DNA from 2 places in the Bacillus sp. BACIII genome. Region 2 is predicted to be linked to the other one. Evidence: predicted binding sites of a transcription regulator. Region 2 holds the regulator's gene; the other holds the start of a gene.

Region 1 (11,818 bases), 930 kb from region 2:
CGAAGTTCCGCCTTTTTCGCTTCTGTTTGTTTATTGTATATTTCTTGGGCAAGCAATCCGACATAGACGCCGTGGATCGCTTCATCACGAAGAATCAGGTTGATGATTTCACCGCTTTGCATCAGTTTTCCCTGTCCGTAGAAATATAACGGATAATAGAAACCGCTGTAGAAAAGGAAGCTTTCTAAGTAAACGGAAGCGACCATCGCTTTAAACAGCGAAATCTCATCGTCTTTTTTGATAGCGCGGTACAGTCCGACAACGGTTTGGGCTTTTTTCTGCAGGTACTTATTCTGCTTTACCCATTCAAACACTTCGTTGATCGTTTCAGTCGGAGCAAGTGTCATAAAAATATTTGAATATGATTTTGCGTGCACCGCGTTTTCCATCATCGCCATGAAATTAAGAACCGCTTTTCGCTGATGGCCTTCTACGTGCTCGGCCACAATCGGCATGCCCGTGTTCCCCTGCTCTGTATCAAGCAGTGTCAGGCCGGCGAGCACCTTCATGTACGTATCCTGCTCATTTTTACCCAAGTACTTCCAAGTGAGGAGATCGCCGTTTAATGCGATCTCTTCGGGAAGCCAGAACTGCTTTACGTTTTGGTTGTAAAACATTTGGGTAAAATCATCTTCATGCTTTGACCAGTTTGCTGCGTCATAAATTTTTGTCACTGTAAACTCTCCTTTAATCAAACGACACAAGAAAGACAGCTGTCCTGCCCGGTATCTTTCGTTCTTGCATAGTAAATGGTTTTGATGCCTCTATGGTGGGCATACAGATCAATACGGTTCAGATCACGAGTTGTCATCGTATCTTTCAAAAACAGGGTAAAGCTGATTCCCTGATCGATATGCTGCTGGATTGTCGCGATCATATCCACTACTTTGAACATGTCCATATCATAAGCTTCTTTGTAGAAGAACCAGTTATTAGACGCTAACCCCGGCATCGGGTAATACGTTTTGGAGTTTCCGTATGTTCTTTCCTCAATCCGTTCCATAATCGGCATAACGGAGGCCGTGCTGGATTGGACGTAGGAAATGGAGCCTGTCGGCGCGATGCACAGTCTGTAGCTGTGGTACATGCCGTTTTCAGCGACAAACGCCTTCAGCTCTTTCCAGTCTTCGATTGTCGGGATGTGCATGCCTTCAAAGAGCGCAGCGATTTTTTCGTATGCCGGCGAGAATTCTTTTTCAATATATTTATTGAAATATTCTCCCGTTGCATAAGTGGAGCCTTCATAATGCTCAAACGTTTCGCCTTTTTCTTTTGCAAGCTCAGCTGAACGCTGGATGGAATAAAAGTTCACCATCATAAAGAACGTATTCGCGAAATCTCTTGCTTCCGGGCTTTCGTAAGCAATGCCGTTTTGGGCAAGGTAGCCGTGCAGGTTCATCGCACCTAGACCGATCGACTTCATCGCTTTGTTTGCGCGTCTGACTGCCGGCGCGTTGCGGATATCCGTCGTCTCGGACACATGAGTCAGGGAATCCGTCGCGAGTTTCACCGTGCGCTCAATCGATTTATGTTTCATGACATTTAAAATATTTAAAGAACCAAGGTTGCAGGAAATGTCCAGGCCGATTTCGTCTTCCTCGTCATAATCTGTGTAAGCTGAAACCTGTGACGCCTGAAGCACCTCAGAGCAAAGGTTCGAGAATTTTACTTTTGATACGTGGTTATTCGCGTGCTCTTTGTTTACGTTATCCTGGAACATAATGTACGGATAGCCTGACTCAGAACGGAGAACGGCAAGCTTTTCAAGCAATTTGCGCGCATTCACTTTTTCTTTTTTGACGCGCGGGTTGTCGACAAGCTCCTCATACATCGCCGTCATGTCCATTTCGTCCATATGCTGGCCGTATTCTTTATAAATCGTATGAGGATAAAAGACATAAGCGGCTTTATCCTCACGCGCAAGCTCGACAAACTTGTCCGGAATCACGACGCCGATAGAAAGGGTTTTAACGCGGACATCTTCATCAGCCGAGATTTTTTTCGTATCAAGAAAATCATTAATATCCCGGTGGAAGATGTTCAGGTATGCCGCGCCTGAGCCTTGTCTCTGCCCCATTTGGTCAGCGTAGCGGAACGCATTATCAAGAAGCTTCATCACGCCTACGACGCCTTTTGTGGCGTTTTCCACATCTTTAATCGCTTCACCTTTCGCACGGAGCTTAGACAGGTTAAGAGAAACCCCGCCGCCCAGTTTAGAAAGCTGCATGGAGATGTCGATCGCTCTGGAGATGTCGTTTAAGGAATCATTGACTTCCAAAAGGAAACAGCTGACAAGCTCTCCGCGTCGTTTGCGGCCCGCATTTAAGAATGTCGGCGTGCTCGGCTGATATTCCTGGTTGATCATCAGATTCACATATTCTTTCGCTTTCTCAGTGTCGCCGTTTGCGAAGAACAGCGCAACAATTGAGATCCGGTCCTCGTAACGCTCGAGGATTCTTTTTTTGTCATTCGTTTTCAAAGCATAGTCATTATAGAATTTAAACGCACTCATGAAGGAAGGAAAACGAAACTTCTTTGCGTAAGCTGTCTTAAACACTTCTTTAATGTCTTCAAAAGAATACAGGCTTAAGAATTCTTCTTCGTAGTATTGGTTTTCAATTAAATAATCCAGCTTCTCTTTCAAATCGTGAAAGTAAACTGTGTTTTGGTTGATATAGTCAACAAAATAGCTATGTACAGCCTCTTTATCTTTATCAAACTGGAATTTCCCATCTTGTTGGATCATAATTTCGTTATTTAACTGAATCCATTTTGGCACTTGGTTTTGTGACAACTTTTTCTACCTCCTGAGTAAACAATTCAACGTCTTTCGCTGTGCCGCTGAGTTCAAATTTGTGCAAGATCGGCACCTGATATTGTCTTGAAATGGTATCGGCGCTTTTTGCAAAGTTATCGCCCCATACTTTGTTGCCGCTCGCAGCGACTCCTAATAAGAGATGGGCGTATTTTTCGAGAAATGATTGTGTTGATGCCGGTACCTGGCCAAAGTTTGTCGTGTAGGTGACCAAAACAAACGGAGTGTCCACGTGGTCCATTTCATCCACCTTGCGGATCAGCTGAAAGTCTGTTTTATTCACAAAACGCTGAACATTCCCTGTCTTTGAATCAAATATGATTTGAACCATCCTTATCACGACCTATCAAAAATAATGAATCTCTTAACACTATATATAGTATACTAACCTCTCAGAAAAACACAACATATTGAGATCGATTTATAAAAAGTTCATATTTTTGAAAGAGCGGACCTTGGTTCTGCCCCGATTAACGCCCAAAAAAGAGAGCAGAACGAGAATCATCTCTCATCCTACTCAAGGTGTCATGTGTAAGCCGATGTCTATCATAACATGAAAAAAAACTGCTTAGTAGTCTAGACTTTTATTCTTATTTTTTGTAAGAATCACATTTTTTTTCGCTTTCAACGGTCTCTTCTATTTCCGCATCAGCGCCGATTTCTTTCAGCACAGCTTTCAGAGCGCTTGTGATGGAAGCCTCTCTGAGCAGTTCTTTGCCGTCAACAATGATGCTGGTTCCATATTCATAGCAGGAATCATCTTCACAGGTTTCTTCCCAATGGTTGATTATCACCTTGTGTTTCAATCGTCTCACCCTCTGCATGATCAATGTCAGTAACTAGTGTAGCTTGTGCGGCCCGCTTTGTAAATTCGAAAGCTTGTGAAATTTATTCAAGCTCATCTAACATCGTTTCTTTTTTCAGTTTGACTTTATTCGTTTTTTCGTCGTAACGATATATTTTTAAATAACCGTCTTCGACGACGCCGAAATGGTTATGCTCCAGCTGCACCGTGTCTTCTGTCTGCGCTTCGGCATCCGTCAAGCCGCCGTCATCATCCGTCACCACCGTTTCATGATTGCTGCATGCTCCAAACAGCAAAAAAACAGCGATCCAGACGAGCGTTATCCTGATTCTTCTCAGTTCATTCTCACTTTCGAACATCGTTTTCCAAGCCCCCTTTTATGTTGCCGATATAAAGCCGGCAATATACAGATGCGCATAGAAAAAGACCATTGTTCATGGTCTTTGGCAAAAGTTTATTCAAGCTCAAGCTGAACGTTTTTTTGCGGGGCGAACGTGGAGATGGCATGTTTATAAATAAGCTGCTGCTTCCCCTCCGTTTCGAGTAAGACGGTAAAGTTGTCAAAGCCTTTTACCTGGCCGCGAAGCTGAAAGCCGTTGAGTAAAAATACCGTGACGAACGTATTGTCTTTTCGGATTTGATTCAAAAACTGATCCTGAATATTAATCGGTTTCATGTTTCGTCCTCCTTGGTTCTCAATACAATACTGTTTCGATTAAATTTCCAGTTTTCCTGCTATACACTCGAAAATTTCCTTTTTTTTCTGTTCAAGATCAACAGGCGGCGTCATATCGGTCCATGAAACGGACATTTTATTGCGAAACCAGGTCAGCTGGCGTTTCGCATAACGTCTTGAATTTTGTTTTAATTGCTCCACGGCCTGAGAAAGCGGCACTTTTCCATCAAGATATTCATACAGCTCTTTATAGCCGATCGCCTGAATCGATTGGCTGTCCCGGATATTCATATCATACAGCCGCTTGACTTCCTCAAGAAGGCCGGCTTCCATCATCAGGTCAACCCGCTCGTTAATCCGGCCGTACAGCACTTCTCTGTCCATTGTAAGACCGATGAGCACCGCATTGTAAAGCAGCTCCCGTTTTTGGGTTTTAAGATGTTCTGACATTGTTTTGCCCGATATGTGCAGAATTTCGAGCGCGCGGATGACTCTTCGCGTATTGTTTTGATGAATGGCTGCCGCTGCTTCCGGATCGGCCGCCGCAAGTTTGGCATGAAGAGCCTCAGCCCCTTCCTCGGCAGCCAGTTTCTCCATGCGCTCTCGGAACACAGGATCACCGGAGTGTTCCGTAAACGTATAATCATACAGCACAGACTGGATGTACAGACCCGTCCCTCCGACAATCATCGGGAGCTTTCCTCTGGCGGCAATCTCACTGATTTTTTCTCTCACCATTTTTTGATAATCGGCCGTTGAAAAAGTGTCGGACGGCTCCAAAATATCAATCAGGTGATGCGGCACGCCTTCTGTCTCTTCTTCGGTGACTTTGGCCGTTCCGATGTCCATCCCTTTATATACCTGCATGGAATCTCCGCTGATGATTTCCGCATTCAGCATTTTTGCGAGTCCGATGCTCAGTTTTGTTTTTCCGACTGCCGTCGGTCCGACGAGTATGACGACAGGCTGTTTTTTATTTTTCAATATGTATCACTCTCTTTTATAAATCTCCCCCTAATTATAGCATTCATTGCTCCATGCACCTATCCATTTTGCCCTTTTTCCTGAGCGCTAAACGTCAATTACCACCCGATCGGCTCGTTGCCGACAACCTCTTTCGTTTTTCCCTTGAGCGTGTGGCGGTGCGTTTTCCGGCCTTCCTCCCGCGGATCGTAAACGACGCCGCCGTACTGGATCTGAATCGGCTCATTGTAGGCGGCAAAGGTGGTCTCTGAAAGCTCATGGTAATGCGTTCCGTCAGCCCTCGGAATGGCAGGGCCGGAAATACCGTAATATCTGTGGAAATGCCCGTTTTCAAATGAGGTGATGCCCGTATAGAAATGTGTATGCTGATCTGTATTGCTGCCGTTCTCAGGCTGTGAGAAGCCTTCGATCAAATGGTAATGCCCCTGCACAATATCCGTTACAGCCCGGTAAGCGTGTGTGTGCGGAGGTTTTTTTGACCAATCGGACTGATACAGGCCCACAAAAGCTCACTCCTTTATTTTTTTGATAAACGCCCAATCAAAAATTGGTGGGCTGAATACTCTGTTATCATCTAAAATTTATTCTTGGAGGTACCTTAATTATGAATGAAGAATACGCATACGCAGCAGATAGTGATATGAGACAGTTTGGCCGGCCTGGATTTGGGTTTGGCCGGCCGGGATTCGGGTTCGGACGTCCCGGATTTGGCTTTGGATTCGGACGGCCGGGTTTTGGGTTTGGCCGGCCTTGGTTTGGCCGCCCTTGGTTTGGCGGGTTCGGACGTCCGTTTGGATTTTTCGGCGGTCCGTTTGCCGGAGGGCTTGTCGGGGGTCTGGTCGGAAGCGCCTTATTAAATCCGTATTTGTACGGAGGTTACGGCTACCCTTACTATCCGTACGGAGGTTATCCGTATTACTACTAAGACAATCAAAAAGGGCTCCTTTCAGGGGCCTTTTTATATAGGCCGAATGTCTTGACTTGCCGGGTAAAGTTCGGATATTATTTTATTTTACTGCCTTAAACAAAAGGCATGAAGATGATGATGAGAGGGGGATTGGATATGATTCTGGGTTATATCTTCCTCACAATTGCTATTTTATCAGAGTCAATGGGTGCGGCCATGCTGAAGGTCTCCCGCGGATTTACGCGGTTTGTGCCGAGCGCGCTTGTAGTGGCTGGCTATTCATTGGCCTTTTATATGCTTTCACTGACACTGAATCTTATTCCGCTCAGCTTATCCTACGCTACATGGAGCGGGGCCGGAACGGTGCTTGCGTCCATTATCGGAGCGAAGTGGTTCCAGGAAAAACTGGACAAGCAGGCCGTCATCGGACTCTTTTTCTTATTGGCCGGTGTCATTTTGATGAATTGGTAGAAAGGAGAGGCATGCTGATGAAAGGATTACTTTGCTTGGCATTAGCCATTGTATCAGAAGTGTTCGGGAGCACGATGCTGAAGCTGTCGGACGGTTTTACGCACCTGTGGCCCGCTCTCGGCGTCATTGCCGGAATCGGAGCCTCTTTTATGTTTTTGAGCTTTTCATTGAAAAGCCTTGATTTATCCACCGCATACGCGACATGGTCAGGTGTCGGCACAGCTTTAACTGCAATCGTCGGCTTTATTGTTTTTAAGGAAGCCATGACGATCAAAATGATGATCGGTCTTGTGTTGGTCATCACAGGCGTCATCCTGCTGAACCGTTCCAAATCTCAAAAAACGAAAAAAAATCAAACGGCCCGGAGCTGACCGTTTGAATTCGTCATGCGCGGGCGGCTTTTACTTCAACCTCAAGCTCCATCTCCACGTTTCCCTGAACCGCTCGTGAAATCATACACGACGATTCCGCTTTTTGCGCTAACTTCCTGGCCAGTGCAAAATCCGTTTCGTTTGCATCCGGCTTTAATAATATAAACGGGCGGTGAATGATTTTTTGATACGTGAACACACCGTTTGTTACATCTACAATTCCTTCAGATTCCATATGTAAATCTTCTTTATCCAGACCGCTTCTTTCCATCATTGCCGCAAGCGTTATAATATAACAGGTCGCGGCCGCTCCAAGCAGCATCTCATCAGGATTTGTGCCTTCTCCCGGACCGTCCATTTCCTTAGGAATGGACACAGCCGTTTCCAGCCGGCCGCTTTTAATATCGCCGACGTCATTCCGATTTCCGGGCCAATTTGCTTTTAAATAAAAATGATGTTTTGCCAAGGGACCATCCTCCTTTTTTTCAAGTTTACTCATCTTTCACTGGTTTGTCTTATGATAAGCTCATGAATACTCTTGATTGATCACTCTTTTTATCGTACGGACAAACCGGTAAAATTCGTCTGTTTTTGTGAATTCTCTTTCACGGTAGTCGAAATTATCAAAAAACGCTTCCCGCTGTTCTCTGCTGATCTCAAGCTGTATGCTCAGACCTGTTTGCGCCTGATTATTGATATTTTCTGTGTCAACCCCGGCCAGACCGGTTTTTGAGGTTGCCAATTCTGCAGGAAATCCATTTCGTTTGAAAGCTCTCACCAATTTTTCCGCCCGCTTCCGGTCGCTTCCTCCGACAAGGGTATTTTTCTCGTCGCCTTTATAACCGTGAACTGCGATCACATAATGGTGCTGCTTAATGCTTTCGACTGCTAAAGGCTCATCGAACTTGGTGCTCGTAATATGAAGAGTCTGGTTATCATGCGCTTTTAATCCCTCAAACAGGTAGGTTGAATAATCATCTCTGAAAGAGCGGACGATCTCGCTCACCCCGCCCTCAATTCTCCCTCCGTGCGGCGACATGATCAATACAGGGCTCCCCTTTCGCTTATTGTACGATATATGATAATCGTCGGGGTCTTCATGTTCAGCCAGATCTTTAAAATCTGTGTATGTATCTGAAGAATTCGAGGGATCAGGGTCTGACGCATAATGAGCGCATCTTATTAGTAAGACCATTGCTACGATAATGATGACATTAAGTATAATTCTTTTCATCAGCTCTCCTTCTTTGCTCCTTTCTGAAAAATGAGATATTCATTATTTGGATTTTTGTCAATAGGTCTTATCTTAACATTCTATTAACATTATCATCAGTGAAAAACTTCCCGGTTTCGAAAAATCAATTGATGGTCACGGTTCAAGCGCTCAAATGCCGGGCATCAGTGAAAAAAGGTTGAGAGAGGCAAAAAAAAAAGGGAGGAATGCCCGAATTTTCAGGGGCGGGAGATTCACAGCCGGAAACAGACGGCATCAAGAATATGCTTTTAAAAATGAATATCCGTCTCCCGAAGCAAATGCGCAGGACAGAATGGAGCCCGTCAAAAAAGTTCTCATCTGCCTTTTTGTACAGCAAAATGCCGTTACAGCCCGCTCATCCCCTTTTTTAATAATAATGGTCCGTTTTGAAATGGAGCCGTCTTTTTTCATATATATAATATCAATCGGAAGCTGCTTTTCCAAGGAATGTCTCAATATCATGTTCATGTATATACCTCCTTCTGTCGGTTTCATTATAAGCGAACAAATGTTCTTTTTCAAATGAAAAAGCCGCAAGTAACCAGCTCTCTGAAAGGACAAACAAACGGACCGAATATACTGCCTGTTCATATGGTATAGAGAGAATCGCCAGAATGGGAGGAAAAGTATATATGTTTGGTTACTCAATGGTACAAATGGTTCGGTCAAATGCTCATAAGCTGGACGGGCCGCTCAGAGAAAACGTATTACAGTTATATAAACCTTTCAAATGGACGCCTTGCTTTCTCCATCGTTTTTTCGAAAAAAAGGTGAAAAACAGAAAGAAAATGTCAGTCATCATTGAATTCGAGGAAGGCTGCCATGAATCCGGGTTTCACAGCACAGGCCAGGTCCTGTCAAATGAGAAACGCTGCACGATCAAAAAGCAGTTTCACACAATCAATTGCTGCAGCGCTGAAGTCACCCCGGCCGCCCTTCACATGCTTCTTTCTCAATGCCGGGATATCCGTAAAGTCTATTTAAACCGGGAAGTAAAAGCACTTCTCGATACGGCAGCCGAATCATCCCATGCAAAAGAAGTGACTCGAAACGGCACCGTATTAACAGGAAAAGGCGTAACCGTTGCCGTCATTGATACCGGAATCTATCAGCACCCCGATTTAAAAGGAAGAATTACCGGATTTGCAGACTTTGTGAACCAAAGGACGGAACCGTATGATGACAACGGACACGGCACCCATTGCGCCGGTGATATCGCGAGCAGCGGCGCGTCGTCTTCCGGAAAATATCAGGGACCCGCGCCGGAAGCCAATCTGATCGGTGTCAAAGTTTTAAACAAAACCGGATCTGGAACCTTGGCTGATATCATTGAAGGTGTGGAATGGTGCATACAATATAATAAAAAACACACTGACAATCCGATCCGGATCATCAGCATGTCACTGGGCGGAGAAGCGCTCAGATATGACAAAGAAACGGACGATCCGCTGGTCAAGGCCGTTGAAGAAGCATGGAACGCAGGAATCGTCGTCTGCGTCGCCGCGGGCAATTCCGGCCCGGAAGCTCAAACGATTTCAAGCCCCGGCGTCAGTGAGAAGGTCATCACGGTAGGCGCCTATGATGACAATGATACGGCCGCGAATGAAGACGATACGGCTGCTTCTTTCTCAAGCCGCGGCCCGACGGTGTACGGAAAAGAAAAGCCTGATATTCTCGCGCCCGGAGTCGATATCGTGTCCCTTCGTTCACCTCGTTCATACCTTGATAAATTACAAAAATCAAATCGTGTAGGGTCGTTGTATTTCAGTCTGTCGGGCACGTCGATGGCTACTCCGATCTGTGCAGGCATTGCTGCTTTAATCCTTCAGCAGAACCCGCAGCTTACGCCTGACGAAGTGAAAACACTGATCAAGGAAAGTCCGGATAAATGGACAAATGAAGATCCGAACATTTACGGAGCGGGCGCAGTGAACGCCGAAAACGCCGTGCCGAGAGAATAACTTTTATATGATGAGTAAACGGGGTCGTCTGCACCGGAAGATGACCCCGTTTTTAGTAAACAATTATAATGAAGAAACTAGTAACTCTTTAAAACCGGCTGTCAGAAAAAAAGATCAAGCGGAGCAGTGTATTTCTAAAAAAATAGGGAATAAGTATGGTGTAGATAAAAGGAGGAATAACAATGGCACTTACAAACACCGAACTGTCTGAATGGCTGCAAAAGCAGATCGGACAAACGCTTGATATCAGAAAAGGAGAGCTGACAGACAGCCGGAACGAGATTTCTGATATGGACCAGATCATGCTTCACCTTGATGATGTTCTCGTCCGCCGGACAAATCATCCCGATGACTATGTAGCTGACGAAGAACTCGTCCTAAAAGGACACGGCACAACCTATACGGAGGAAGGAAATGTCCCGCTCCCTCAAGATGCGTATGAAATCCCTTTGCTCGGCGAGATTACCATCCAAAAAGAGCAAGACGGATTAAAGGTACATACAGATCGGGCCGTTTATACAATCGGGACCCGAAAAGAGCAATAAAACGAAAAAAACGCCGTGAATCAGCGGCGTTTTTTTATTGGTTTTTTTCTTCCGAGTAACCGTGGAACATTGTAAATGCGCAAAGCATAATGCCTAAAATAATGATAATCGGGAGCCAGATCACGGCAAATTTATAATCCGGTTCGGCAAATGCGCCGATAACCGCCCCAAAGCAATACAGCACCAAGGCAAGCGCGCGCAATACCGCATCTCTTGTAAACTGCTTCCGCTTGTCCGCTTTGTAAAGCCTTGCGGTGAGATCTTCAAAAAAATTAGCAAGCGTTCCCGTTAATACAGTCGTCGAAATCCCGGCTACTCCAAGTTTTCTCGCGGCTGTTGTCTGCATTCCCATTGCGAAGCTGAGCAGCATAATCAGCACATAAACAGAAATGGATTCTGCAAAAAAGCAGGAGAACAGAGCAAACAAAAGTAAAACAGCCCCTTCAATGATCAATGCGGCAGTGACCGCAGGAGGCCAGAATGATTTCTTTTTATTGCCGACAAGCCAAGCCGCGGCCATAACGCCTGCAATAAATCCGATTAACGAGGTTAAAGATTTGAGTACGGCAAGATGCCATGAGTTGCCGATCGCCATGCCGAACAGAACGATGTTCCCCGTCATGTTGGCGGTAAAGACGTGTCCTAAACTTAAATAACCGATCACATCCACAATTCCCGCAGTTAAACAAAGAAGCAAAAGTGCAATATTTCGGTATGTAGTCACCGTCAATGTGATCCAATCCTTTCTCATGCTGAGTCCAACATATAAGTTTACTCTTCGTCATTTCATATGTCCAGCCGGTACGCCGCCTTTTCAAAGCATAAAAAAACTCCGGCGCGCCGGAGAAGATTACTGAACGATAAATAATACTTTCGTGCCGTCGGAATACCTGCTCATTTGATTTCCAACCCATGAGCCGGCCCCGCGATTGTCCGAAGGGGTTACATATCTGATATCAGCTCCAGCCCCGCCTTCTGTACAGACTGCCATCGGCCATTCATCACGGTCAAACCCGGGCTTTGTCGGA
Region 2 (11,818 bases):
CGGTGCTGTTTGCCGTCTTCTCCGACGTAAGTGAGATCAAAGCGTTCCGGAAGAAGGAAGTCAAGCTGCACGGTTGACAATGTCTCTTCTTTGCCGATCGCCGTTTTCACCTGCACGTCAAGCTTAGGGCCGTAAAATGCCGCTTCGCCTTCCGCTTCATAGTAATCATGGCCGATTTCATCCATTGCCGCCTTCAGCATAGATTGCGCTTTATTCCACATCTCATCATCATCAAAATATTTTTCCGTATCTTCAGGATCGCGGTAAGACAGGCGGAATGTGTAATCACTCAGGCCGAAGTCTTCGTATACGTCTTGAATCAAACGGACCGTGCGGATGAATTCTTCTTTAATCTGATCCGGGCGGACGAAAATGTGTGCGTCATTTAACGTCATGCCGCGTACGCGCTGAAGACCTGAAAGCGCTCCTGACATTTCATAACGGTGCATCGTTCCGAGCTCGGCGATGCGGATCGGAAGCTCCCGGTAGCTGTGAATGTCCTGTTTGTAAATCATCATATGGTGAGGACAGTTCATCGGACGGAGCACAAGCGTTTCATTGTCCATTTCCATCGGCGGGAACATGCCGTCCTGATAATGTTCCCAGTGGCCTGATGTTTCGTACAGGTCTTTGCTTCCGAGAACAGGCGTATACACGTGTTCATAGCCGAGGCTCAGCTCTTTATCCACAATGTAGCGCTCGATCACGCGGCGGATGGTCGCGCCTTTCGGCAGCCAGAGCGGCAGGCCTTGTCCGACTTTTTGAGAGTTGGCGAACAATTTTAATTCTTTGCCCAGTTTTCTGTGGTCGCGTTCTTTCGCTTCTTCAAGCATGCGCAAATGCTCTTTCAGGTCATCCTTTTTAAAGAAAGCCGTGCCGTAAATGCGCTGAAGCATTTGGTTTTTGCTGTCGCCGCGCCAGTATGCGCCTGCAAGGCTGAGCAGCTTAAATTCTTTAATTTTTCCTGTAGACGGCACGTGCACGCCGCGGCAGAGGTCAAAAAATTCACCCTGCTCATAAATGGAGACCGTTTCTCCTTCTGGGATGGCATCCAGCAGTTCAAGCTTCAGATTATCGCCGATTTCCGCAAACATGGCTTTTGCTTCCTCACGGCTCACTTCTTTTCGGATGATCGGCAGATTTTCACCGACGATGCGTTTCATTTCTTTTTCAATCTTCGGAAGATCATCCGGCGTCAGCGCCTGCTCCATTTCAACGTCATAATAGAACCCGTTTTCAATAACGGGACCGACTCCGAATTTCACATCTTTATAAATGCGTTTAATCGCCTGAGCCAATAAATGCGCCGTGCTGTGACGCATGATATTCAGGCCTTCTTCTGTGCCTTCTGTAATAATTTCTACGGCACCGTCCTCTTGAATCGGCGTTCTTAAATCAATTTCCTGTCCGTTCAGTTTTCCGGCTAAAGACTTTTTCTTTAATCCCGGACTGATGGATGCCGCGATATCTTCTGTTGTTGTTCCTTTCGGAAATTCCTTTACCGCTCCGTCCGGAAATGTGATGTTGATCATATCTGACATCTTCGTCACTCCTTTTTTTATGCAAATCAAAAACCCCGCCCCCTATGAAAGGGACGAGGTTAAATAAACGGAATCGTGGTTCCACCCTTTTTTCCGCGCGGCCGGTTTTATCGGCACCTGCGGCTCTAAACTCTGTAACGGGAGTTCCCGTCAGCTATTACTGGCGCTTATTCCGGCGTTCACAGCTGAAGTTCAAAGGCGGTAAAGACAATGATCCATAGCTGGAAAGCTTTCAGCCTGGGCTCTCCTCTCTTATAAAGCCGGTATCAATGCTTCATGTCCTTATCAATACGTGTAGCAATCATTAATCTGTTATGTATTATAAAATGTCTGTGAGAAAAATGCAACTCGGTTTTCCGTCTGATTTCGCACAGACAGCCCCGCTGCTGCCGCAAGGCCGTCTGTGCAGCTATCCTTCCGTCTTTTCCGCCGCAAACGCGCCTAACGGAAAAAGACGCACCCGCTCCTGAAACACGTTTTGGATCGTTCTGGACATCATATGCTCCGGTTTGTCCGTATACAGTTCTACCGTCTCAGGCGCGATGGAGATCAGCGGCGCAAGCAGGTGGGAATCTATATACATCGGGTGCTCCCGCACAAACCGTCTGTCTATGTATTTTTTCTGTTCCCGTTCTGACACATAGCGCAGCTCCCACAGTGTAAAAGCCCGGTCATGTACGATATGGACTTTCTTCATCCGCGGCGGATTGGATGTCACGTAATCTCTCAAAGACTGGATAAAGTTTTGATATTCCTGTTCCATCCGATATTCATCTATCGCAGCCTCGGTGTATTCCCTGAGCCGCTCATAATACCTGCCGAGCCGGAACGTCTGAAACGAACGCACGGAAAAAACACCCGCATCAAGTGAAATCGTCCGGAGCGCTTCTGAAATAAACTGTGTGCGCGGCTCTTTCTTCGGCTCAAACGGATGATCATCAAGCTCTCCTTCCATAATGCTGTGTGCAAGCTGAAGGATTTGCTGCTGTTCATCCTGATCGGTGAAGCAGTATTCGTCTTCAATAAGCGAAAGCATATGCTCGTCTTCTTTACATTCTAAAAAAAATCTGACCAGAATCGGCTCAATAAAGCGCTGAACGCAAAAAGCCGATTCAGACCTTGCGATTCCGACTTTTTTTATGCCTTCACGGACAATAAAATGTCTCCGGTCGTCCGATTGCTGAATGAGATGTAAAAAAGCGGCGGTATCGTGGTCATCTTCAAAGATCACTTCAAGCATATTTGTCCCCCCTTACGGCATCTGTTACAAGTATATGGGGGATGTTTTTAAAATAGACGTAAAGGTTAGCTTTCACCGCCGAACAAATGGCGGACCTTCTTCTTAAAGATGAGGGGAAGCGATAAAAACACGATGTAAAGACAGATGACTCCGAGCACGTTCAGCACATTTCCGGACATAAAGCTCGCGCCAAGCACATTCAGGACGATCGTCCCCGGGATGATGCCTGCTGCAGTCGCCAAAAAATACGTCATCGGCCTGACTTTCGAAAGACCCGCGGCATAGCTGATCACATCAAAATTTACAGGCAGAATGCGAAGAATAAAAATATAAAAGAAGCCATTGGTTTTCATCTGCTTTTGAATGGCTTCCATTTTTCCGTGACGGCTTTTTTCTTTAAAGGCAAACAGCCCGGCCGCAAAAAAAGACGCGGCCGCAGCGCCCATTGAGCCCGCCAGCGTATACACGGTGCCGAAAAACGGTCCGAACGCCAATCCTCCGGCGACGGAAACGATTGATACGGGAAACAGCACAAAAGGCCTGACGATGGAAATTCCGATAAACACAAGCGGCGCAAAGACACCGAACGATAACACCCAAAGACGGATCTCCTTAGGCGACAGATTCAGATATTTGCGGTTTGTCCAAAGCAAAAGGCCCGCTCCCGCCGCAGCCGCAGCCCATGTGACAGCCTTCTTATTCCTCATTCCCTCAAATCCTTCCCTTTGGACGCCGGCATTATGGACGGCGGCGGTTTTCCCCGTCAAGACGGACAGGCGAAGCCAAATATAAAATCCGCTCCATCAATCTTGCCGCTTTTACCTCTTCCTTTTCTCCCCGCTGTGAATACGTAAAATGATGCTTCAGCTCGTCAGGTGAAAAATTAGACGAGAAAAACGTGGGAAGCTGCTGGCTCATTCTGTGCTGAAGCACGGTGCCGATGACCTCATCCCTGACCCAGCTTGTCATTGACTCCGCTCCGATGTCATCAAGCATCAGGACGGGCGTCGTTTTGACCATATTCAGTTTCTCCTCCAGCGACTGATCCTGGAGAGAGTTTTTCAGCTCTCTGACAAATTCGGGAACATATACGATCATTGATGAATACTCTTTTTCCGCCAGCTCATTAGCAATGGCGGCTAGAATAAATGTCTTTCCGATTCCGAATTTTCCGTACAGGTACAGCCCTTTGCCTTTGCCCGTTTCATTATAGCTCTTCAGAAAATCCGTCACATGCTGGAAGATGCCGAGTCTGCTCGGATCTGTAATGTCGATCTGCTGAAACGTCGCGCCGAGAAGATCCCGCTGGATATACATGCTCTTCATCAGGGACTTTTGTCTTTTCTGGCGGTCAAGCTTTCTCTTTTCCGGACATTCGTAATATTCAATATCAATAGAACGTCCGTTGATCACAAGCTTCGGATGATAGCCTTCAAGCAGGCTGTTCGTCTCGTTGTCTTTTGAACAGAAGGCGCACCGCTTGCTTTGCTGAACGTATTCGTACAGTTTATTTAACCCTCTGTCAATCATGCTTTGATTAATTACATCTTTCTGTTCCTTCAAAAAAGCCTGGACGTCTTTGTCGGCCATGACTTGCTGCTGCATTCGTTCCAGGCGTTTTTGAAAGTCAGGTCTCTTCGTCACGCCTTCTAAGGATCGGCTGATCGGTTCCATTCAGAATCACCCCGCTTCTCTGTCTCAGTAGGCAGAGTATTTTTTCAGTTTTTTCATTTCTTCCATCATTTTTTTCTTCTGTTCTTCAAGATCCTCCGCGGAAAGAGCCGGCTGTTCAGACTTCTTCCCGGTTTCTTCTTCTTTCATCCAATCAGGGCGCTTTTCTTCCCGGACGGTTTTTTTGCCGCGCGCCGCGCCGTTTGTTTTGCCGTCCGCCCAATCAAGATATTGCCTGTGCTCTTCTATTGCGAGCTTCATTGCTTCCCGGACCGTCTTTACTTTCTTTCTGGCCCAGTGAGCGGCGATTTTTTGAATATAGTTTTTGGACAGCTTCATATCCGTTTTCAGCATGACATAATAAATCAGCACATTGGTGACACCGGGCTCAAGCTTCTGTTCGAACATAATATCGGCGATGATCTGCAGGTCTGCTTTGGACGGCTCGGTCCCGTCCGCAATGTCCTGAAGAAGCTTTCTCGGTGATATGGTCTCAAGCTGTGCAATGAGTTCGGCATTCAATGAATCGTCCTTTTCCGTCTTGTTTTCCCGCAGACGGACAGGCTGTGTTTTATCAATCAGTTCCGGAAGCTTCCCGCTTCTTTCAATTTGATACCAGTCGCTGGCGGCTTTTCTCAGTGCTTCGGCCGTTATCGTATCCTGTTCATTAATTGCGGTCATGACGACGTGCTGCATGGAGATAGGATCTATTCCGTATAAATATGAAAGCTTTTTAATGCTCTCCCGCACGTCCTGCGTGATTGATTTGCGCGGTATCATCGTTTCTGACAGTCCCGCCATGAAAAGCTCAAAATCAAACACTTCCTCCGTCACCGTATAGGAAGGCGCTTGTCCGACAGACGCCGTCTCATAGTCCTCGGGGAGCTTCATCGCTTCTTCCATATCCGGCGTCATTTTCCATTCGCTCGGCTGAAAAGAGGCAAAGGCGTGATTAAACGGACGCGTAATTTCCCTTGCATCCGCGCCGACGGAAGGATGCGTGTAAAATTGTCTCAGCTGCTGGTATTTCGTTTTACCGACTCTGTTATAAAGAAAGACATTCAGCATGCCGTCTTCAAAAAAATCATTCGGTCTGAGCGGGGGCAGCAGCTCATAAATAAACATCCGTTCCTTTTGCTCGGACTCCCGGATATACACTTTCAGCAGCCCGATTCCTTCAAGCTTCCCCTGTTCATGATGAATCTTTTTTAAATTTGCCTGCATCATGCCCATCAGCTGTCTGTGCGTGGATTCAGCTCCCCACAAACGGTTCTGCTCAAGCTCCCCCCATAAGGTCATATACAGGGAAAATGCAAATGAACCGATCAGCGGCTGGTACAGATGTGTCAAAACCTGTCTGTCGACATCCTGAAGAAGCGAACGGCTTTTGACCGTATAAGGATCTACAGGCAATACGTCATTCCAATAGTCAGCCATGATTCTCAAACCTTCCGATATGTTTCTACTCTCATTTTACACCGTTTCCGCCATCTATCAAATGCCAATTTTGCTCATGAGAAAAGAGCCAGACATCATCTCTTAGCTCTTTAGCGCTCTTTCTTTATTAAATCTTTCAATTCATCAATAAACACGTTTATATCTTTAAACTGCCGGTAGACGGAGGCAAAGCGGACATAAGACACCTCATCTATTTTCGCCAGCCGGTCCATCACCATTTCTCCGACAAGTTCGCTTTTGACTTCAGATACGCCTTGGTTTCGCAGCTCTTTTTCAATGTCAAAGCACATGTCTTCAAGTGTTTTTAAAGGAACGGGCCTTTTTTCACAGGCTTTAATTAATCCGCGCAGCATTTTTTCACGGCTGAATTCTTCCCGGACGCCTTCTTTTTTCACGACGATCAGAGGCATCTCTTCAAACTTCTCAAATGTAGTGAAGCGGTAATGGCAGGCTTCGCACTCCCGCCTTCTGCGGATTGATTTCCCTTCGTCCGCAGGCCGTGAATCAAGTACGCGGGAACCGTTATGCTGGCATGAAGGACATTTCAATTGGATCAGCTCCCATCTGTTTCATTGCTGTAATGCGGTTCGCAAGCTTCCGGTAAATGCCCGCCAACGTATCTAGGATGAGCCTATTGTGTTGGGAGAGCCGATAGACCGGCCTTATCTTTCTCTATTTTACAAAAAAATTGCTTAAAGAAAAAGCAATGCTGTTTTTTTACATTAGAAAAGGAGCATCAGCTTCAAAGCGCGTAATGGCTTTTTCAGCTTAGCTCCCTTGTGTTTGCGTTTTGAAAATTACAGTACTTTCGCTTGTGCCTGTTTAATCTGTACAGGCCCCATTCCTCTCGGTATTTCAATGTTTTCTCTTGTATCTGCATGTAATGCGTCCGCAATGTAATCAGCAGCCACATTAGGATCCAGGTCTCCACAAGTATAAACATCAATGCTTGCATATCCGTGTTCAGGAAAACTGTGAATCGTTAAATGTGACTCAGAAATAATAACGACTCCGCTTACGCCTTGCGGTGCAAATTTGTGAAATGCGACCTCGCGCACTTCAGCTCCTGATTTCAAAGCAGCATTTACAAACGTTTTTTCAATAAAATCCATGTCATTGAGCTTATCAAAATCGCATCCCCACAGCTCGGAGATGACGTGACGCCCCATTGTTTCCATAATCATGGACCCCCCTTAACAAGAATTAAAAAAGTGAATTTCCGAGAACTGACCCGGCCATTTACCACGGGGGAAAGTTAGTCCGGAGAGGTCCTAACCCTTTAAGTAATTCCGAAGCAGTCACGAGCAAGAAGTTCACGAAAGATAGTATACTGTGTTTAAGTTTATTTTGCAAGGAGTGTTTTTTTGCAAATATGCCGTTAAGGGTTTTTTCTAACAAATGTCCATGATCTTTATTCTACACAGCTGACGGGTGTTTCATTCGCGCGGCGACGTGGCGGATAAGATCAACGACCCGGCAGGAATATCCCCATTCATTGTCATACCAGGCGAGCACCTTTACTTTTCGGTCTTCCATCACCATTGTCGTCAGCCCGTCAATGATCGCGGAGTGTGAATTCGTATTATAATCCGAAGAAACAAGCGGTTCATCCGAATAATCAAGAATGCCGTACATTGACGTCTTTGCGGCTCGTTGGAAAGCGGCATTCACTTGCTCGGCCGACACATCTGTTTTCAGGTCACAGACAAGGTCCACTAAGGACACGTTGGGAACAGGAACCCGCAGAGCCAGACCGTGAAGCTTTCCTTTCAGATGAGGCAGCACGTGCGACAGCGCTTTAGCCGCGCCTGTAGAAGTCGGAATGATGGATTCTCCGCACGCTCTCGCCCTCCGCAGATCTTTATGCGGATTGTCGATATTTTTTTGGTCATTCGTGTAAGCGTGAACGGTCGTCATCAGGCCGCTCTCAATCCCAAATTCCTGATCAAGCACTTTGACGACCGGTGCAAGACAGTTTGTCGTGCAGGATGCATTTGAAATAATCACATGTTCATCCGGATTGAACTTCTCTTCATTCACTCCCATGACAATGGTAACGTCTTCATTTTTACCCGGAGCCGTTAAAATAACTTTTTTCGCCCCTGCTTCAATATGGCTCATCGCTTTTTCTTTTGAATTAAATTTTCCCGTTGCCTCTATGACGATGTCTATTCCGCACTCTTTCCACGGTAGCTCTCTCGGGTCCCGCCGATTGAACAGCATAATATGTTTTCCGTTGACGATCAGACTGTCTTCGGCGGTCTCGACTTCTTGCTCGTATTTGCCGTGAATTGTGTCATACTTTATCAAATGAGCAAGCGTTTCCGGGGGATAGCTTGCATTAATGGCTGTTATTTGAATTTGATCATCTTCCATCGCTTTTCTGAACACCATTCTTCCGATTCTTCCAAACCCGTTGATTGCTACTTTTACCTTCATGCCCAGGTCACCCCTTTTTAATATGCCACTCTAATTTAATTTTAATTACATATAGTATAACACATTAAAAGAAATCCGCCAGTACAACTTGATAAAAATCCGCCCTTATACCGATCAATATGTTGTTCAATCGGTTTTTTTGCATATAAAATGATCTTTTTTCCATAAAAAAAGCAGGATCAGCATCTCTGGCTGCCTGCTTTTTTCTTATATTTGTTCCGGATCTTTAAATTTGTCATTTAAAATGCTGTCCTCTAATACGGATGACACCTCGCCGTACCGTTTGGAAATATGCATCGCGCCCCAGTCGCACAGCGCGTTTAAAATTCTTTCCAGGCTGTGCCCGTATTCACTCAATTCGTATTCCACTTTCGGCGGCACCTGATTGTACACGATCCGGTTGATGACGCCGTCAGCTTCCAATTCCCGCAATTGCTGTGTCAGCATCTTTTGGGTAATGTCCGGCATAAGCCGCTTCAATTCGCTTGTCCGCTTTTTTCCGCGCATCAGGTGGCAGAGGATCACACACTTCCATTTTCCGCCGATCACTTCAAGCGTCGCCTCTACAGATATATTATATTTTTTCTTCAGCAACGGTAATTCCTCCTCATCTATAGGAACTAAAAAGTGCCTATGGCACTTAAAAGTACGTTCTTTTCAATGACTCATCTATCGATCATAATGACATTTGCCGGCTGAAAAGGAATGTACTCTTATACTTATATCGTTTACCCGGCATCATTTCAACCATACATTTTCGTTCAAGGAGGAAAACAGATGTCTTCACATCGCCAAAGCTATTTACCAGCGCTGCTGGCATTAGCCGTCAGTGCTTTTGCGATCGGCACAACCGAATTTATCAGCGTCGGACTGCTGCCGCTTATATCTCATGATCTGCATATACCTGTGACAACGGCGGGACTTACCGTTTCCATGTATGCTCTGGGTGTGACATTCGGCGCCCCGGTTTTAACTTCTCTTACATCAGGCATGTCGCGGAAAACGCTGCTGCTCTGGGTGATGCTGATTTTTATCGCCGGAAATACACTTGCAGCGAGCGCTTCCTCAATCGGCGTCTTACTGGCAGCACGGGTCATTTCGGCTTTTTCCCACGGCATTTTCATGTCAATCGGGGCAACAATCGCCGCCAATATCGTGCCGGAGCATAAAAGAGCAAGCGCGATTTCCATCATGTTCACGGGGCTGACGGTGGCTACAGTGACCGGTGTTCCGTTCGGCACCTATCTCGGCCAGCAATTCGGATGGAGAATCGCATTTGCCGTCATCGTCGCGGTAGGAATCATTGCATTCCTTACAAATGCGCTTCTCGTTCCGTCACATTTGCGCAAAGGAACGAAAACCGCATTTTCCGAACAGATCAAACTCGTCAAAAACGGCCGGCTGCTGCTTTTATTTATTATTACAGCGTTAGGCTACGGCGGAACGTTTGTCGTGTTTACGTATTTATCTCCGCTTCTTCAGGAAGTAACCGGTTTTCAGAAAGAAACCGTCGCGGCCATCCTGCTTGTTTACGGAATTGCGATTGCCATCGGAAACATGATCGGCGGCCGGTTATCAAATCGGAATCCGCTGAGAGCATTGTTTTACATGTTCATTGTCCAGGCGGCTGTGCTGTTTGTCCTGACTTTTACCGCGCCGTTTAAAACAGCCGGATTAATCACCATTATTTTTATGGGGCTGTTGGCGTTTATGAATGTGCCTGGGCTTCAGGTATATGTCGTGATGCTGAGTGAACGTTTTGCGCCAAGCGCCGTTGATACAGCATCAGCCTTAAACATCGCGGCATTTAATGCCGGAATCGCAATCGGTTCTTTTGCCGGCGGGATTATAACAGATTCAATCGGGATTATTCATACCGCTTGGATCGGGGCGTTAATGGTGCTCAGCGCGGTCGTGTTAACCGGATGGAGCAGAAAGCTTGAAAAGCGGGATCGCACTGTCCTTGAAAGGAGGTGAGTTTTTCTTCAGCGCATTTTAATTTTTTTAACAAACAATAGGAGGAACATATACATGACAACACATTTACAAGCAAAAGCAACATTGCATAACGGAGTAGAGATGCCTTGGTTCGGCATCGGAGTTTTCAAAGTAGAGGAAGGCGCGGAACTCGTCAACGCGGTGAAAACGGCATTGGTGCACGGCTATCGCAGTGTTGATACCGCCGCGATTTACGGAAATGAAGAGGGTGTCGGCGAAGGCATCCGCCAAGGATTGCAAGAAGCGGGATTAAAGCGTGAAGACATTTTTGTCACGTCAAAAGTGTGGAATGCCGATTTAGGGTATGAAGAAACGTTAAAAGCATTTGACACAAGCTTAGAAAAACTCGGTTTAGACTATTTAGATTTATATTTGATCCATTGGCCTGTCGAAGGAAAGTACATCGATGCGTGGCGGGCGCTCGAAACCCTCTACCGGGATGGACGGATTAAGGCGATCGGGGTCAGCAATTTCCAAATTCACCATCTGAAACATCTCATGAAAGAAACGGAAATCAAGCCGATGATTAACCAGGTGGAGTACCACCCCCGTCTGACACAGAAAGAACTGCACGCTTTCTGCGCCGAACAAAATATTCAGCTTGAAGCATGGTCGCCATTGATGCAAGGCCAGCTGCTTGATCATCCCGTCTTACAGGAAATCGCTGAGAAATACGGCAAATCAGCCGCTCAAGTGATTTTGCGCTGGGATTTGCAAAACGGCGTCATCACCATTCCGAAATCAACTAAAAAACACCGTATTGAAGAAAATGCAAATGTCTTCGATTTCGAACTGTCAGCTGACGATATGAAGCGGATTGATGATCTGAACGAAAATCTCCGTGTCGGCCCGGACCCTGACAATTTTGATTTTTAACCAGAAAAACACCGTTCGGTTTTCCGAACGGTGTTTCTTTATGTCCAGCTGCTCAATATTTCCTCCAGCTGATGCTTCGTATAGTCAAGACTGCCGCTGTTATCAATGACGGCGTCAGCTTTTTTTGTTTTGTCCGCTAAAGGCATTTGCGATGTTATCCGGCTCATCGCTTCTTCTTCTGTAAGTGAATTCCGCTTCATCAGCCGTTTGAGCTGGATGTCTGCCGGTACGGTGACGACGAGCACTTTGCCGACCAGATAGTCAAGCCCGCTTTCATACAAAAGCGGTATATCCAAAACGACGAACCGCTCTTTTCGCGCAACGGCTTCATCCCGCTGTTTCATCATTTCCGCACGCACTGCCGGATGAACGATCTGATTCAGCATCAGACGCTTCTGTTCGTCCGTAAAAACGATAGAACCGAGTTTTTTTCTGTCAATGCCGCCGTTTTCCAGCAGGATGTCTTTTCCGAACGCTTCAACGATCTGTCCGTAAGCCGGCATTCCTTTTTCCACCGCCTGCTTAGCGATGACATCCGCATCAATGACTGTTATTTTTTTGTCGATCAGCATGCGCGCTACCGTGCTTTTGCCGC

Evidence for each region. The regulator NrdR, encoded in region 2, represses ribonucleotide reductase genes. The targets are predictions, from matches to a motif close to AACACNATATATNGTGTT.
Region 1: nrdI (class Ib ribonucleoside-diphosphate reductase assembly flavoprotein NrdI) is a predicted target of NrdR. The motif match lies at 3,182-3,199, and genes of this name have one in related genera.

What each region holds. Positions count from the first base shown of each region.
Region 1 is NZ_CM174437.1:1,187,789-1,199,606, forward strand. Features, by position in the region: gene nrdF (class 1b ribonucleoside-diphosphate reductase subunit beta) at 1-674, opposite strand, end outside; gene nrdE (class 1b ribonucleoside-diphosphate reductase subunit alpha) at 692-2,794, opposite strand; gene nrdI (class Ib ribonucleoside-diphosphate reductase assembly flavoprotein NrdI) at 2,754-3,146, opposite strand; gene ACXN9U_RS05875 (hypothetical protein) at 3,406-3,621, opposite strand; gene ACXN9U_RS05880 (YmzC family protein) at 3,704-3,979, opposite strand; gene hfq (RNA chaperone Hfq) at 4,075-4,296, opposite strand; gene miaA (tRNA (adenosine(37)-N6)-dimethylallyltransferase MiaA) at 4,336-5,280, opposite strand; gene ACXN9U_RS05895 (YmaF family protein) at 5,379-5,783, opposite strand; gene ACXN9U_RS05900 (hypothetical protein) at 5,885-6,205, shown strand; gene erbA (SMR family multidrug efflux transporter EbrA) at 6,344-6,658, shown strand; gene erbB (SMR family multidrug efflux transporter EbrB) at 6,676-7,029, shown strand; gene ACXN9U_RS05915 (OsmC family protein) at 7,043-7,495, opposite strand; gene ACXN9U_RS05920 (poly-gamma-glutamate hydrolase family protein) at 7,556-8,263, opposite strand; gene ACXN9U_RS05925 (hypothetical protein) at 8,519-8,752, opposite strand; gene aprX (serine protease AprX) at 8,917-10,245, shown strand; gene ymzB (protein YmzB) at 10,428-10,790, shown strand; gene ACXN9U_RS05940 (YoaK family protein) at 10,825-11,541, opposite strand; gene ACXN9U_RS05945 (NucA/NucB deoxyribonuclease domain-containing protein) at 11,641-11,818, opposite strand, start outside.
Region 2 is NZ_CM174437.1:252,923-264,740, reverse strand. Features, by position in the region: gene thrS (threonine--tRNA ligase) at 1-1,541, opposite strand, end outside; gene ytxC (putative sporulation protein YtxC) at 1,951-2,781, opposite strand; gene ACXN9U_RS01470 (TVP38/TMEM64 family protein) at 2,847-3,488, opposite strand; gene dnaI (primosomal protein DnaI) at 3,520-4,455, opposite strand; gene dnaB (replicative helicase loading/DNA remodeling protein DnaB) at 4,480-5,889, opposite strand; gene nrdR (transcriptional regulator NrdR) at 6,000-6,458, opposite strand; gene speD (adenosylmethionine decarboxylase) at 6,708-7,088, opposite strand; gene ACXN9U_RS01445 (glyceraldehyde-3-phosphate dehydrogenase) at 7,327-8,349, opposite strand; gene ACXN9U_RS01440 (winged helix-turn-helix transcriptional regulator) at 8,557-8,943, opposite strand; gene ACXN9U_RS01435 (MFS transporter) at 9,127-10,326, shown strand; gene ACXN9U_RS01430 (aldo/keto reductase) at 10,381-11,223, shown strand; gene coaE (dephospho-CoA kinase) at 11,262-11,818, opposite strand, start outside.